DNA from 4 places in the Priestia sp. SIMBA_032 genome. Region 2 is predicted to be linked to each of the others. Evidence: riboswitches for the same ligand, from Rfam matches in the RefSeq annotation. Region 2 holds a riboswitch; each other region holds the start of a gene.
What was found. Region 2 has a riboswitch for S-adenosylmethionine ahead of SB717_RS18385 (sulfite oxidase-like oxidoreductase). Riboswitches for the same ligand answer to the same signal wherever they lie in the genome.
Positions count from the first base shown of each region.

Region 1: it holds a riboswitch for S-adenosylmethionine, as region 2 does, so the genes downstream of both, SB717_RS12235 (Na+/H+ antiporter NhaC family protein) here and SB717_RS18385 (sulfite oxidase-like oxidoreductase) in region 2, are expected to answer to the same signal.
Region 3: it holds a riboswitch for S-adenosylmethionine, as region 2 does, so the genes downstream of both, SB717_RS02100 (trans-sulfuration enzyme family protein) here and SB717_RS18385 (sulfite oxidase-like oxidoreductase) in region 2, are expected to answer to the same signal.
Region 4: it holds a riboswitch for S-adenosylmethionine, as region 2 does, so the genes downstream of both, metK (methionine adenosyltransferase) here and SB717_RS18385 (sulfite oxidase-like oxidoreductase) in region 2, are expected to answer to the same signal.

Region 1 is NZ_JAWRXD010000003.1:406,381-409,544, reverse strand. It holds gene SB717_RS12245 (ABC transporter ATP-binding protein) at 1-743, shown strand, start outside; gene SB717_RS12240 (ABC transporter permease) at 736-1,503, shown strand; SAM riboswitch class I at 1,605-1,711, shown strand; gene SB717_RS12235 (Na+/H+ antiporter NhaC family protein) at 1,797-3,107, shown strand; gene SB717_RS12230 (hypothetical protein) at 3,147-3,164, opposite strand, start outside.
Region 2 is NZ_JAWRXD010000005.1:245,910-249,073, reverse strand. It holds gene moaC (cyclic pyranopterin monophosphate synthase MoaC) at 1-324, shown strand, start outside; gene SB717_RS18390 (MogA/MoaB family molybdenum cofactor biosynthesis protein) at 337-849, shown strand; gene SB717_RS18385 (sulfite oxidase-like oxidoreductase) at 883-1,545, opposite strand; SAM riboswitch class I at 1,622-1,728, opposite strand; gene SB717_RS18380 (putative polysaccharide biosynthesis protein) at 1,875-3,164, opposite strand, start outside.
Region 3 is NZ_JAWRXD010000001.1:421,116-424,279, reverse strand. It holds gene SB717_RS02110 (spore coat protein) at 1-95, shown strand, start outside; gene SB717_RS02105 (DUF2642 domain-containing protein) at 160-822, shown strand; SAM riboswitch class I at 990-1,107, shown strand; gene SB717_RS02100 (trans-sulfuration enzyme family protein) at 1,179-2,324, shown strand; gene SB717_RS02095 (trans-sulfuration enzyme family protein) at 2,308-3,164, shown strand, end outside.
Region 4 is NZ_JAWRXD010000002.1:36,681-39,844, reverse strand. It holds gene metK (methionine adenosyltransferase) at 1-1,069, opposite strand, end outside; SAM riboswitch class I at 1,202-1,320, opposite strand; gene pckA (phosphoenolpyruvate carboxykinase (ATP)) at 1,695-3,164, shown strand, end outside.

The DNA of each region.
Region 1 (3,164 bases), on a different contig from region 2:
AAACAAAGGGGACAATTACCGTCAATGGGTTTCCTTTAAAAGAACAGTTTACATCAGCTATGAAATCAATTGGAGCGATTATTGAAAACCCTGAGTTTTATGATTATCTGACGGGCTATCAAAATTTAAAACACTTTGCTAATATGCATGAAGGAATCACAGCAGAACGCTTGGATGAAGTGATTGCGCTAGTAAAGCTTGAAAACAGCATTCATGCAAAAGTGAAGACGTATTCTCTTGGGATGAGACAGCGTTTAGGAGTAGCTCAAGCTATTTTACATAAGCCTGCATTGCTTTTACTAGACGAACCAACAAATGGTCTAGACCCAGCGGGAATGAGAGAATTTCGTACATATTTACAAACGCTTTGCAGGGAAGAAGGAATTTCAATTTTAATCGCGAGCCACTTATTAAAAGAAGTAGAAGCATTATGTGACCGCGTTGGCATCATTCAAGACGGTGAGTTAAAAGCCGTTCAAGATCTATCTCCAAATCGTCAAGATCAAGGAATGTACGTAGAATTTGAAGTGTCTGACGTGCAAAAAGCAGCGGAACTTTTATCACAAGAATTTGAAGTAACGATGAGATCACATAGTATCGACGTGGCGATCGTAAAAGAACAAATTCCAGCTGTAAATAAAAAATTAGTGGACAGCGATATTTTAGTCTACAGAATTACCCCTGTGTATGAGACGCTTGAAGATTCGTTTATGTCCGTTACGGAAGGAGAGCACCATGATTAAGTTAATTCAAAATGAACACATGAAATGGTTTCACAAAAGAAGTACAAAAATCACGTTTATCACAATCGGCATTTTAACTCTTTGTATGGCTCTTTTAATGAAGAAAGTAGCAAACAGTGCAGGAACAGAAGACAACATCTTGAATTTCCTGTCATTTAGTTCAGGTATGCTGATTCTTGTTCAATTTTTTGCGCTTGCTGTTGGAGGGTCAATGGTTGCAAAAGAGTTTGAATCAGGTACTATTAAGCTTCTTTTAATTCGCCCGGCTAGACGTTCAACGATTTTAGCATCCAAGTACATAACGCTCATTTTAATTAGTTTGTATTACTTGCTGAGCTATTTGCTTTTTTCGTTTGTATGGGGAGCATTGTTCTTTGGCTTTGCCAGTCTAGAAGGAGATGCGCAGCTGCTTAAAAACATTACGCTTACGTATGACAGTGCGTATATGGAAACGTTTATGATGATGACGTTCGCATTTATGCTGTCGTCTTTATTCAGAAACAGCGCGCTTGCTTCAAGTCTAGCTATTGTCGTAAGTATCGGAGCGAAAGCAGTAACTGGAATAGTATCAGAGTTTGGTTTATGGTGGGGGAAATTTCTACTGTTTGCCAACACAAACTTTGTGCAGTATATGGATGGAATGAAGACGATGTTTGACGGCATGACGATTCCATTTTCAATCTTCATTTTAGTTGCACACTTTGTCTTCTTTATGGGCGTGGCATGGGCAGCGTTTTTGAAACGTGACGTAGCTAACTGATGTGAGAATTTTCGCACTATATATTTTTCTGAAATAGCATTTGACAATTAAATAAAAAGAGATTACAGTAGTGAAAGACTATTTTTAAAACAACTACAAACTTCTTATCAAGAGAGACGGAGGGACTGGCCCTACGATGTCTCGGCAACTGGCTGTACGCAGTGCGGTGCCAAATCCAGCAGACGATGTTTCGTTTGGAAGATGAGAAGGGTAATCTTATGATACAAATAAGAGACCTCTTCTTATCAATAAGAAGAGGTCTTTTTTTATTACGTAAACAAGAGGTGTTAAGAATGGAACAACAAAAAGGAAACGGCTGGGCGCTGTTACCGCTGGGCGTCTTTTTAGTCCTGTTTGTCGGATCAGGAATTATAACGGGAGATTTTTATAAGCTGCCTGTATTAGTAGCCATTATCATTGCAGCCATTGTGGCGCTGGCTATGAACCGCAAAGATTCACTTAATGTAAAAGTTGAACGTTTTGCTAAAGGAGCAGGGCATCCTGATATCATTATTATGGTACTTATTTTTATTTTAGCAGGTGCTTTTTCAGAAGTTGCCAAAGGCATGGGAGCTGTTGATTCAACGGTAAACTTAGCTCTGTCTGTGCTTCCGCAAAGCTTAGTGGTAGTCGGAATCTTTGTTATTGGCGCATTCATTTCAATTTCGATGGGAACGTCAATGGGAACAATCGCTGCGTTAGGGCCTATCGCTGTAGGAATCAGTGAGCAGGCTCATGTATCCATTACATTGGCAATTGCTGCCGTTGTTGGTGGTGCAATGTTTGGAGATAATTTATCTGTAATCTCTGATACGACCATTGCAGCAGTTCGTACGCAAAAAACAAATATGTCAGATAAATTAAAAGTAAACTTTTTTATTGTCCTTCCTGCAGCGATTGTTACGGTGATTTTATTACTTGTCATGACGCTAGGCAATACATCATCAGTGGAAATTAAAGATTTTAGCTGGTTTAAAATCTTGCCTTATGTCGGCGTACTAGTTGCTGCCATATTTGGTGCAAACGTATTAAGCATTTTAACCGGAGGAATTGTGCTAGCCGGCGTAATCGGATTAGCTGACGGAAGCTACACGCTTTCTTCTTTTGCTAAAACTGTAACAGAAGGTATTGGCGGAATGTCGGAATTAATTATTTTATCTCTGTTAATTGGCGGAATGGTTGAGCTCATTCGCTATAACGGCGGTATTCAGTTCTTATTGAACTTATTAACACGACGCATTCAAACGAAAAAAGGCGGAGAATTCAGTATCGCCGGGTTAGTAAGTTTAACCAATTTAGCCACGGCTAATAACACGATTTCAATTATTACGGCAGGTCCGTTAGCAAAAGAAATCTCTGATAAGTATTCAATTGATAATCGCAAATCAGCCAGTCTGCTCGACTTGTTTTCGTGCAGCGTTCAAGGGCTTATCCCTTACGGCGCACAAATGCTTCTTGCAGCAGGATTTGCTAAAGTGTCACCGATTGAGATTATTCCATTTACATTCTATCCAATGTTAACAGCGGTTTGCGGGATCATTGCGATTGTAATTGGCTTTCCTCGTTTAAATAAAAAATCAAAATCATCTAAAGAAGCTGCGTAATACCAAACCCTTAAAAAGAATGTTCTTTTTAAGGGTTTTTTACTGTTTGAAAAAATC
Region 2 (3,164 bases):
GCTGTTGCACAAGTAGCGGGAATCATGGCAGCAAAACGTACGTCTGACATTATTCCGATGTGTCACCCCCTTCTATTAAAAGGCGTAAACCTTTCATTTGACTGGGATACAAGCAATAATCAGTACCGTTTATTAATAGAAGCAACGGTTAAAACGGAAGGCTCAACAGGCGTTGAAATGGAAGCTTTAACTGCCGCTTCTGCTTGCGCTCTAACTGTTTATGATATGTGCAAAGCCATTGATAAAGGAATGATTATTGGCGAAACGTATTTACTTGAAAAATCAGGCGGCAAAAACGGTGACTATAAGCGCACCGAAGCGTAAAGGAGGTACATAATGAGCGTACACGAACATAAATCTAAAGCAACTCAGCCCGTTCGCTGCAAAGTCATTACGGTATCAGACACACGTACAAAAGAAACCGATAAAAGCGGTGCGCTGATGATCCAGCTTCTGAAAGAACACGACATGCAGATCGCTTCCTATGAAATTGTAAAAGACGACCAAACGTCTATTCAACAAGCCATACTTGCTGGCTGCAGTGATGAGAACATTGACGTTGTTCTCACAAACGGCGGGACGGGCATCACAAAACGAGACGTCACCATTGAAGCCGTTCAAGCGCTGATTCATAAAGAAATCGTTGGGTTTGGCGAGCTGTTTCGCATGCTGAGCTACACCGAAGACATTGGCAGCGCGGCGATTATGAGCCGGGCAATTGCCGGGACGATTAACGAAAAAGCCGTTTTTTCTACACCAGGATCAAGCGCTGCGGTTCGTCTAGCGATGACCAAGCTGATTTTGCCTGAACTTCGCCATGTTGTGTGGGAATTAAACCGCCAGCGCTGACAAAATGCCTATGCGCGCGCATAGGCATTTTCATTAATCATAGTCTTTATGTACCCACTCATCTTCTGGAATACCTAAATCTTCTCCAGAAAAACGTTCTTCTTTAAACGGATCTCCTCTAAGATGAAAGCCGTTTTGCTCCCAAAAGCCAGGACGATTTTCATCAATGGCTTCAAAGCCTCGAAGCCATTTAACACTTTTCCAAAAGTACAAATGCGGAACAACCAATCGCAGCGGATATCCATGCTTAGCTGTAAGCGGCTCTCCGTTAAAAGAATGAGCAAGAAGAATATCGTCTCTCAGTAAATCTTTTACTTCAATGTTTGACGTATAGTCATTATCTCCATGCAGCATGATGTATTTACTTTTTAACTCCACGCCAACTGCCTTCAAAAAGTCTGTAAACAGCACGCCCGTAAATTGATTATCAAGCCTTGTCCATCTCGTTACGCAGTGGATATCACACTTCACCGTTGTTTGCGGCATATTCAATATATCTTGGTACGAAAGCGTCACTTCTTTATCTACCAATCCAAACACGCGAAGCGTCCACTCCTCTAAGTTATACTCCGGCACGTCCCCTTCATGTAAAATCGGAAATCGCTCCGTTACTACCTGACCCGGAGGCACTCGTCCTTCGTACTTTGGATCAATTTCTGGTGTTTTCATTCGTTTGATACGGTCTGCTTTGTTCAAAAATATCACCTCGTTGTTTCTTCTACATAAAAAGCCCTTCCTTAAATAAATAAGGAAGAGCTTCGTTTCAGCTTCTTCCTTATCTCTAAGAGCAGCGCACTCTTAAGGATTTGGCACCATTCTGTCATAGACAGCGGTTGCCGGGTTTCACAGGGCCAGTCCCTCCACCTCTCTTGATAAGGAAACAAATTGTATTTGTTTTATGTAATAAAGTCAGTATTAAGCTTTTTGTCATAATTGTCAATATTATTTTTCTTTTCCGCACAAAAAAACTTTAAAAACAGATAGAGGTATAAGATTTTAGTCTACTAAAATACTATGTCAAGTCTTCACCCTTCTCCATCAATCATCGTATACTTCCTGGCAAAGCGCTTGTAGTAAATTTGCTCATCTTCTTGTCCATCGTTAAAAACAAGTCGGTTATGATCAATATCTTTCTCTTTTAACACATAGCCTTTTTCATTCATCAGTTGAATATATTCATCTAAATGTCCTTTTTTCACCATATAGTAAAGAACATTATCTGAATCCGTAGTCTTTGCTACATCTTGACTTCCCACTTCTAACTTAAATACAGCTGTTGCTGTTTGAACGGGACGATAATCTCCAAACACTCTTTCCCAATTTAATAGCAATAGCGCGCCGGAAATTATTATACATCCTCCAGCCGCCACGGTTAGTACAAATCGTTTTGACACACCTTTCTCTCCTTTATATTTTTTTCTTCTATTTAATACAGCAGATTGCCCTAAACTTGTTTTGACGCCAAGCCCTAGATACACAGCAACACCTAAAGCTATTGAAATACAAGACGTGCTAATCGCAAGTGAAGATGCAGACAGCTTATTTTCTAGAAAATAGTGAGAAGCATAATTGCCAATAAGCACAGCGGCTGACATCACACTTACTAATAAAACAGGCGTCAACGCGGCTTTTCCCAGTGATTGAACTCGGTAAGAAATGGATTTTTCAATTAAATAAAAGTTATAGATAACCGATACACCATATCCTCCGTACGTCGCGACAACAGGTCCAATTTCTTTTAAGCTTGAAACCAACAGTACGTTTAATACTATCTTCACAACAATACCTAAGCCCAAGCCAAAAATTAATTTCTTTTGCTGATTAATTCCTTGAAGAATCGCGGCTGTTACGGTGAAAAGAGCAAATAGAATCGCAGCAGGCGCATACCATTGTAAAACAACTCCACCGATTTCATGACTGTTTTTCGCTCCAAAGATCATCATATATACCGGCTTACCCAATAAACAAAGCCCCACCGCAGCAGGAAGAGTAAAAAACAACAACAGCTGCAGCGTTTTTGTAATCTTTCCTTTTACTTCTCGTAAATTTCCTTGCACAAAAGAAGATGTAATACCCGGAATCAGCGACATGCTGAAGGCAGTCGCTAGCGATACCGGCACCATCACTAAAATTTGCGCTAATCCAATGACAGAGTTGATTGTTTCGGCTTTAGCTTGTCCATACCCTATTGATTGAAAAAGCATGTTAATCGTAAACGTATCAATATTTTGATAGATTGGAATAGCTAAACCAACTAATACAAACGGAACGGCGTACGTCACAAGCTCTTTGAACATTGAAGAGAACGAAATGGA
Region 3 (3,164 bases), on a different contig from region 2:
CATATTCCTCAAGAAAAAGCCGCCGCACAGATTCACACTCGTCAGCGTCAAGAGAGCAAGTCATCCAAACAAAAAATTATCGCTGGAAAGCATAATGAATAAGAACAAAAAAGGTGCTTATAAAGCACCTTTTCTGTCATATAGGAAAGGGGGAGGAGAATGAGTATAAATCGCTATATTAATAAAATTGTAGAAGTAGATATTTCAGGGAATACTAAGTTTATTGGCAGACTTGTTGACTTAGGGTTAGATGTCATGATTTTGTATAATGGACATGATTATTTGTATATTCCTCTTTTACACATGCATCGTTTGCAGGAAGTATCGGAAGAAGACTATACGGTTTTACGTGAAATAGAAGAGAACTTAATAGAAGAAAGTCAGCGGATTTCCTATCGTAATATTTTACAGCAGGCAAAAGGGAAATTTATTGAAATTTATGTGACAGGAGGGAAATCATTGCACGGCTATATTACAAGCGTGCTGAATGATTATCTTGTGTTTTATTCTCCAGTGTATAAAAATGTCTTTGTTTCTCTGCATCATTTGAAATGGCTTACCCCTTACAGCAATGAGTTAACCCCTTATTCTTTAAGTGACAAAGAGCTACCAGTAAGGCCCGCCTCTGCACCTTTTGTCAGAAACTTTGAAGAGCAGCTTAAAAAATATGAAAATCAACTGGTTGTATTAGATTTAGGGGATCAATCAGAAAAGATTGGCGTACTTAAAGAAGTTTCTAATAATATTGTTGAACTAATTACCGCAAATGGAGAAAGTATCTATTGGAAGCTAGCTCATGTAAAATCTGTGCACTTGCCTTAGAAAAAGAGACCTCGCTGTCGTCTCTTTTTTTTATGTGCTTATCAGGACAAGTATATTGAATAAACAAATGAGACGATTTAAATTTTTTAGAAAATTATGTTGACAATAAAGAAAATCTTTATTAAAGTTAGTAACAACAAACGTTAACCACCAACAATTATATAGAACTCTTATCAAGAGTGGCGGAGGGACTGGCCCTGCGATGCCCGGCAACCATCAAATGAAACATTCATTTGAACGGTGCTAATTCCTGTGGAACATCAGTATTGTTCTAACAGATGAGAGAAATCGTGTATAAACGAACACTCTTTCATCTGTGAAGAGTGTTTTTTATTTTGAGTTAAGGAGAGAAATAGATGAAAATTGAAACTTTATTAGTTCGTTCAGGAGTAGGTCGTGACCCTTCAACAGGTTCTATTACAACCCCCATTTACCAAGCATCAACATTTGCTCACCCTGCTTTAGGGCAAAGTACAGGATTTGACTATGCACGTACGGCAAACCCTACTCGTACAGCATTGGAAGAAGCAATTGCTGCTTTAGAAAAAGGCGAAGTAGGAGCAGCATTCGCTTCAGGAATGGCGGGTGTAATGGCAGTTTTAGCACTATTTAAAAACGGAGATCATTTAATTGTATCAGAGGATTTATACGGAGGAACGTATCGAGTACTAAATGAAATCTTTTCAGAGCAAGGAATTACTGTTTCGTACGTCAACACAGCCCATCTCGAGCAAGTAAAAGATGCGCTTCGTCCCAACACGAAAGCTTTATTTATTGAAACACCTACAAATCCAATGATGCACGTAACTGATTTGCCAGAAGCAATTGCGTTAGCTAAACAGCATGATTTGCTTACTATCATTGACAATACATTCATGTCCCCTTACTATCAGCGCCCTTTAGAGCTTGGAGCAGATATTGTGATACATAGTGCAAGCAAATACATTGGAGGTCATAATGATGTAGTTGCTGGTCTTGTAGTCGCTCGATGTAGTAGCTTAGGAGAGAAAATTCGTTTTTATCAAAATGCAGCTGGGGCAATCTTAGGTCCACAAGATAGCTGGCTGTTATTGCGCGGTGTTAAGACGCTAGCGCTTCGTATGGAAAAGCATAACGAAAATGCACTGAAAATTGCAAATTGGCTTACTGCTCATGATCTCGTGGAAAAAGTGTATTACCCTGGTCTTGAAACACATCCGGGCTATGAAATTATGAAGAAACAAGCAACTGGATTTGGAGGCATGATTTCTTTTGCTGTCTCACACCCTGACATCGTGTCCACGCTTTTGGAAAATGTCAAAGTTATTACATTTGCAGAAAGCTTAGGAGGCGTAGAAAGTTTAATGACATTCCCAGCTCGTCAAACACACGCGGACATTCCGGAGGAAATTCGAAATCGTGTTGGAGTAACAAACTGTTTACTGCGATTATCAGTTGGAATTGAGCACGCAGATGATTTAATTAAAGATTTGAAGGAGGCATTTGATGCATACCAACAATAATAAACATAGATTTGGTACGAACTTAATTCATGCAAATACAGGAATTGACGGTCATTTTGGAGCGGTTAACGTACCTATTTATCAGGTATCTACATTTAACCAAGAAGATGAGACGAACGACGGCCGCTATGACTATTCTCGCTCAGGAAATCCAACTCGTGAGGCTTTAGAAAACACCATTGCTCAGCTAGAAAATGGATACGCTGGCTTTGCTTTTTCATCAGGTATGGCTGCTATCTCCTCGGTGTTATCTATTTTTGAATCAGGGGATGAAATTTTAGTTTCACACGATACGTACGGCGGGACATATCGTGTATTAACACGATTATTTTCAAAGTTTGGTATCAAAACAACTTTTGTTGATACAACGAAGGTTGAAAAAGTAGAAGAAGCTATCACAAAAGATACGAAGGCTATTTATGTCGAAAGCCCTTCAAATCCATTTTTACAAGTAACGGATATTAAAGCAGTAGCAAGTTTGGCGAAGGAGCGCAATGTTCTTACAATTGTGGATAACACGTTTTTAACACCTTATCTACAGCAGCCGATTGACCTTGGTGTAAATATTGTAATTCATAGTGCTACAAAATATATCAGCGGTCACAGTGACGTCATTGGCGGTCTAGTTGTGGTAAGCGATGAAAAGCTAGCGGAAGAAGTAAGGTTTGTACAAAATGCTTTTGGTGCTATCTTAGGACCACAGGATTGTTTTTTACTGCTTCGAGGCATTAAGACATTAAAAGTTCGTTTAGATCAACAGTTAAAAACAGCACTGCAGTTTGCAAAGTGGCTTGAAGAACAATCTCTAGTGAGCCGTGTATACTACCCAGGTTTAAAAAG
Region 4 (3,164 bases), on a different contig from region 2:
TAATGATGCCTGCTGGACGTAGGTCAAAGTTTTTGCGTACTACATCTACTAGTACTTCTTCAGAAACTTTTCCTGTACCGAATGTATCAACTGAAATAGATACTGGCTGTGCAACACCAATTGCATATGCTAGCTGTACTTCACATTTATCAGCAAGATCAGCCGCTACAATGTTTTTCGCAACATAACGAGCTGCATAAGCTGCTGAACGGTCTACTTTTGTTGCGTCCTTACCAGAGAATGCACCGCCGCCGTGACGAGCATATCCGCCGTAAGTATCAACGATAATTTTACGACCAGTTAAACCAGCATCTCCTTGAGGGCCGCCGATTACGAAACGTCCTGTTGGGTTAATGAAATACTTTGTATTTTCATCAATTAACTCATTTGGAACAACTGGATTAATAACATATTCTTTTAAGTTACGTTGAATTTGCTCTAACGTTACTTCTGGGTGATGCTGAGTTGAAATAACAATTGTATCGATGCGAACAGGTTTGTTGTTTTCATCATATTCAACTGTTACTTGTGTTTTACCATCTGGGCGAAGGTAAGGAAGAATCTCTTCTTTACGTACTTCTGTTAGACGGCGAGCAAGTTTATGAGCTAATGAAATTGGAAGAGGCATTAATTCTTTTGTTTCGTTACATGCATAACCAAACATTAACCCTTGGTCTCCAGCTCCGATTGCTTCGATTTCTTCATCGGACATTTGACCTTCACGTGCTTCTAACGCTTGGTCTACACCAGCAGCGATATCAGCTGACTGCTCGTCGATAGATGTTAATACTGCACAAGTTTCAGCATCAAATCCGTATTTTGCACGAGTATAGCCAATTCCTTTAATTGTTTCACGAACTGTTTTAGGAATATCCACGTAAGTAGAAGTTGTAATTTCACCACTTACTAAAACTAAACCAGTTGTTACGCTTGTTTCACAAGCAACACGAGCATTTGGATCCTTTGCTAGGATAGCATCAAGAATTGAGTCAGAAATTTGGTCACAAATTTTATCGGGATGTCCCTCTGTAACAGATTCTGACGTGAACAGACGACGTTGTGTTGACATCAGTTTTCCTCCTTATAAATACGATACATTGTGATACGGTACTCATTCCCTTATTTTCATTACACGTTAAAAAATATAAAAAAACCTTTCCTTGTATCGAGGAAAGGTATCAAATTCTACATAAGCCTTTCACTCTTATCGATCAAGGTTGTGCCCTTGCATCAGGTTAGCACCTTATCGCCTACACAAAAAAAATGACGATGGTTGCTGGGTTTCACAGGGCCTGTCCCTCCACCAGCTCGGGATAAGAGAGTATCCGTTCAAGGACATATAATACATGAAAAAGCGCTTCACTGTCAACAACATTCAAATGGAAATCATCTCTTTATGTTTGAATCGGTTTTAATGTAACATACTCAAATTTAAAAATAGTATACCTTATTAAGAATGATCACGAAGTTTGGTTAACAAGACAGATTAAAAAAAGGCTTTCACTTGAAATAGCTTCACTTTTTTCGCTCCTAGCACATATACATGTGTCTAAAATAGGTATAACGTACATTTTTTTATAATACACAAACATTTTTAGTTAAATAGTATAGAATAATTAAATAAATGTGTTATACTAATTATAAATTTCAAACATTAATGAATAAATAATAGCTAAAAAAGGAAGGTAGTGCACATGAGTACTGTTGATATGTCTATCGAATTAAATGGTTTGCTTCAATTAAAAACAACAAAACACCAATTATCTGTTCCACAACTTGTTGAAAAAATTCTAGCTCGACGTGAAGGAACGCTGACTTCTACAGGTGCTGTGTCAGTCGAAACCGGAAAATATACAGGTCGCTCTCCTTTGGATAAATTTATTGTAAGCGATGCTGTATCTTCAAAAACGGTTGAATGGGGACCCGTCAATCAGCCAATTTCTGCTCAGCGATTCGATGCGCTATACAAAAAAGTCTTAACCCACTTAAAGAAGCAGGATGAACTTTTTGTTTTTAATGGATATGCTGGAGCTGATAAAAAGTATCAGTTACCAATTCAAGTAGTTAATGAATTTGCATGGCACAACCTATTCGCTCAGCAGTTATTCATTCGCCCTTCAGCTGAACAAAAAATAAATGATGATGTGAAGCCGTTTACAATTGTAGCAGCTCCAACGTTCAAAGCTGATCCTGAAACAGACGGGACAAATTCTGAAACCTTCATTATTCTTTCATTAGAGCGACGCATTGTGCTAATTGGAGGAACTGAATACGCTGGTGAAATGAAAAAATCTATTTTCTCAGTGATGAACTTCTTGCTTCCTCAAAACAATATTCTATCCATGCACTGTTCTGCTAACGTAGGAGAAGAAGGTGACGTTGCATTATTCTTTGGCTTATCTGGAACGGGTAAAACAACGCTTTCTGCTGATGCAAACCGTCGTTTAATAGGAGATGATGAGCACGGTTGGTCAAGCTCTGGTGTATTTAATATTGAAGGAGGCTGCTACGCGAAGTGCATTCAGCTTTCCGAAGAAAAAGAACCGCAAATTTTTAATGCAATTCGCTTCGGAGCCGTACTGGAAAATGTAGTGTTAAATCAAAATACGAAAGTAGCAGATTACAATGATAATAGTTTAACAGAAAATACTCGTGCTGCTTATTCAATTGACTCTATTGATAATACGGTATTGCCAAGCGTTGCTGGGCACCCTACAGCTATTGTCTTTTTAACTGCTGATGCCTTCGGCGTCTTGCCTCCAATCAGCAAGCTTACAAAAGAACAAGCGATGTACCATTTTCTGAGCGGATACACTAGTAAATTAGCTGGAACAGAACGCGGCGTAACATCGCCACAGGCCACTTTCTCTACATGCTTTGGTGAGCCTTTCTTACCTCTTGCTCCAACAACTTATGCAGAAATGCTAGGAAAGAAAATCGATGAACATAACGTAAATGTCTACCTTGTAAACACTGGATGGACCGGCGGTGAATACGGCGTGGGTGAACGAATGAAGTTAAGTTACACTCGAGCTATGGTTCAAGCAGCTCTTGAAGGAGAACTAGCTAATACTGAAACAGTAACAGATGCTATTTTTGGTTTATCAATTCCAACTCATGTTCCGGGAGTTCCTGATGAAGTGCTTCAGCCTTCTAAAGCGTGG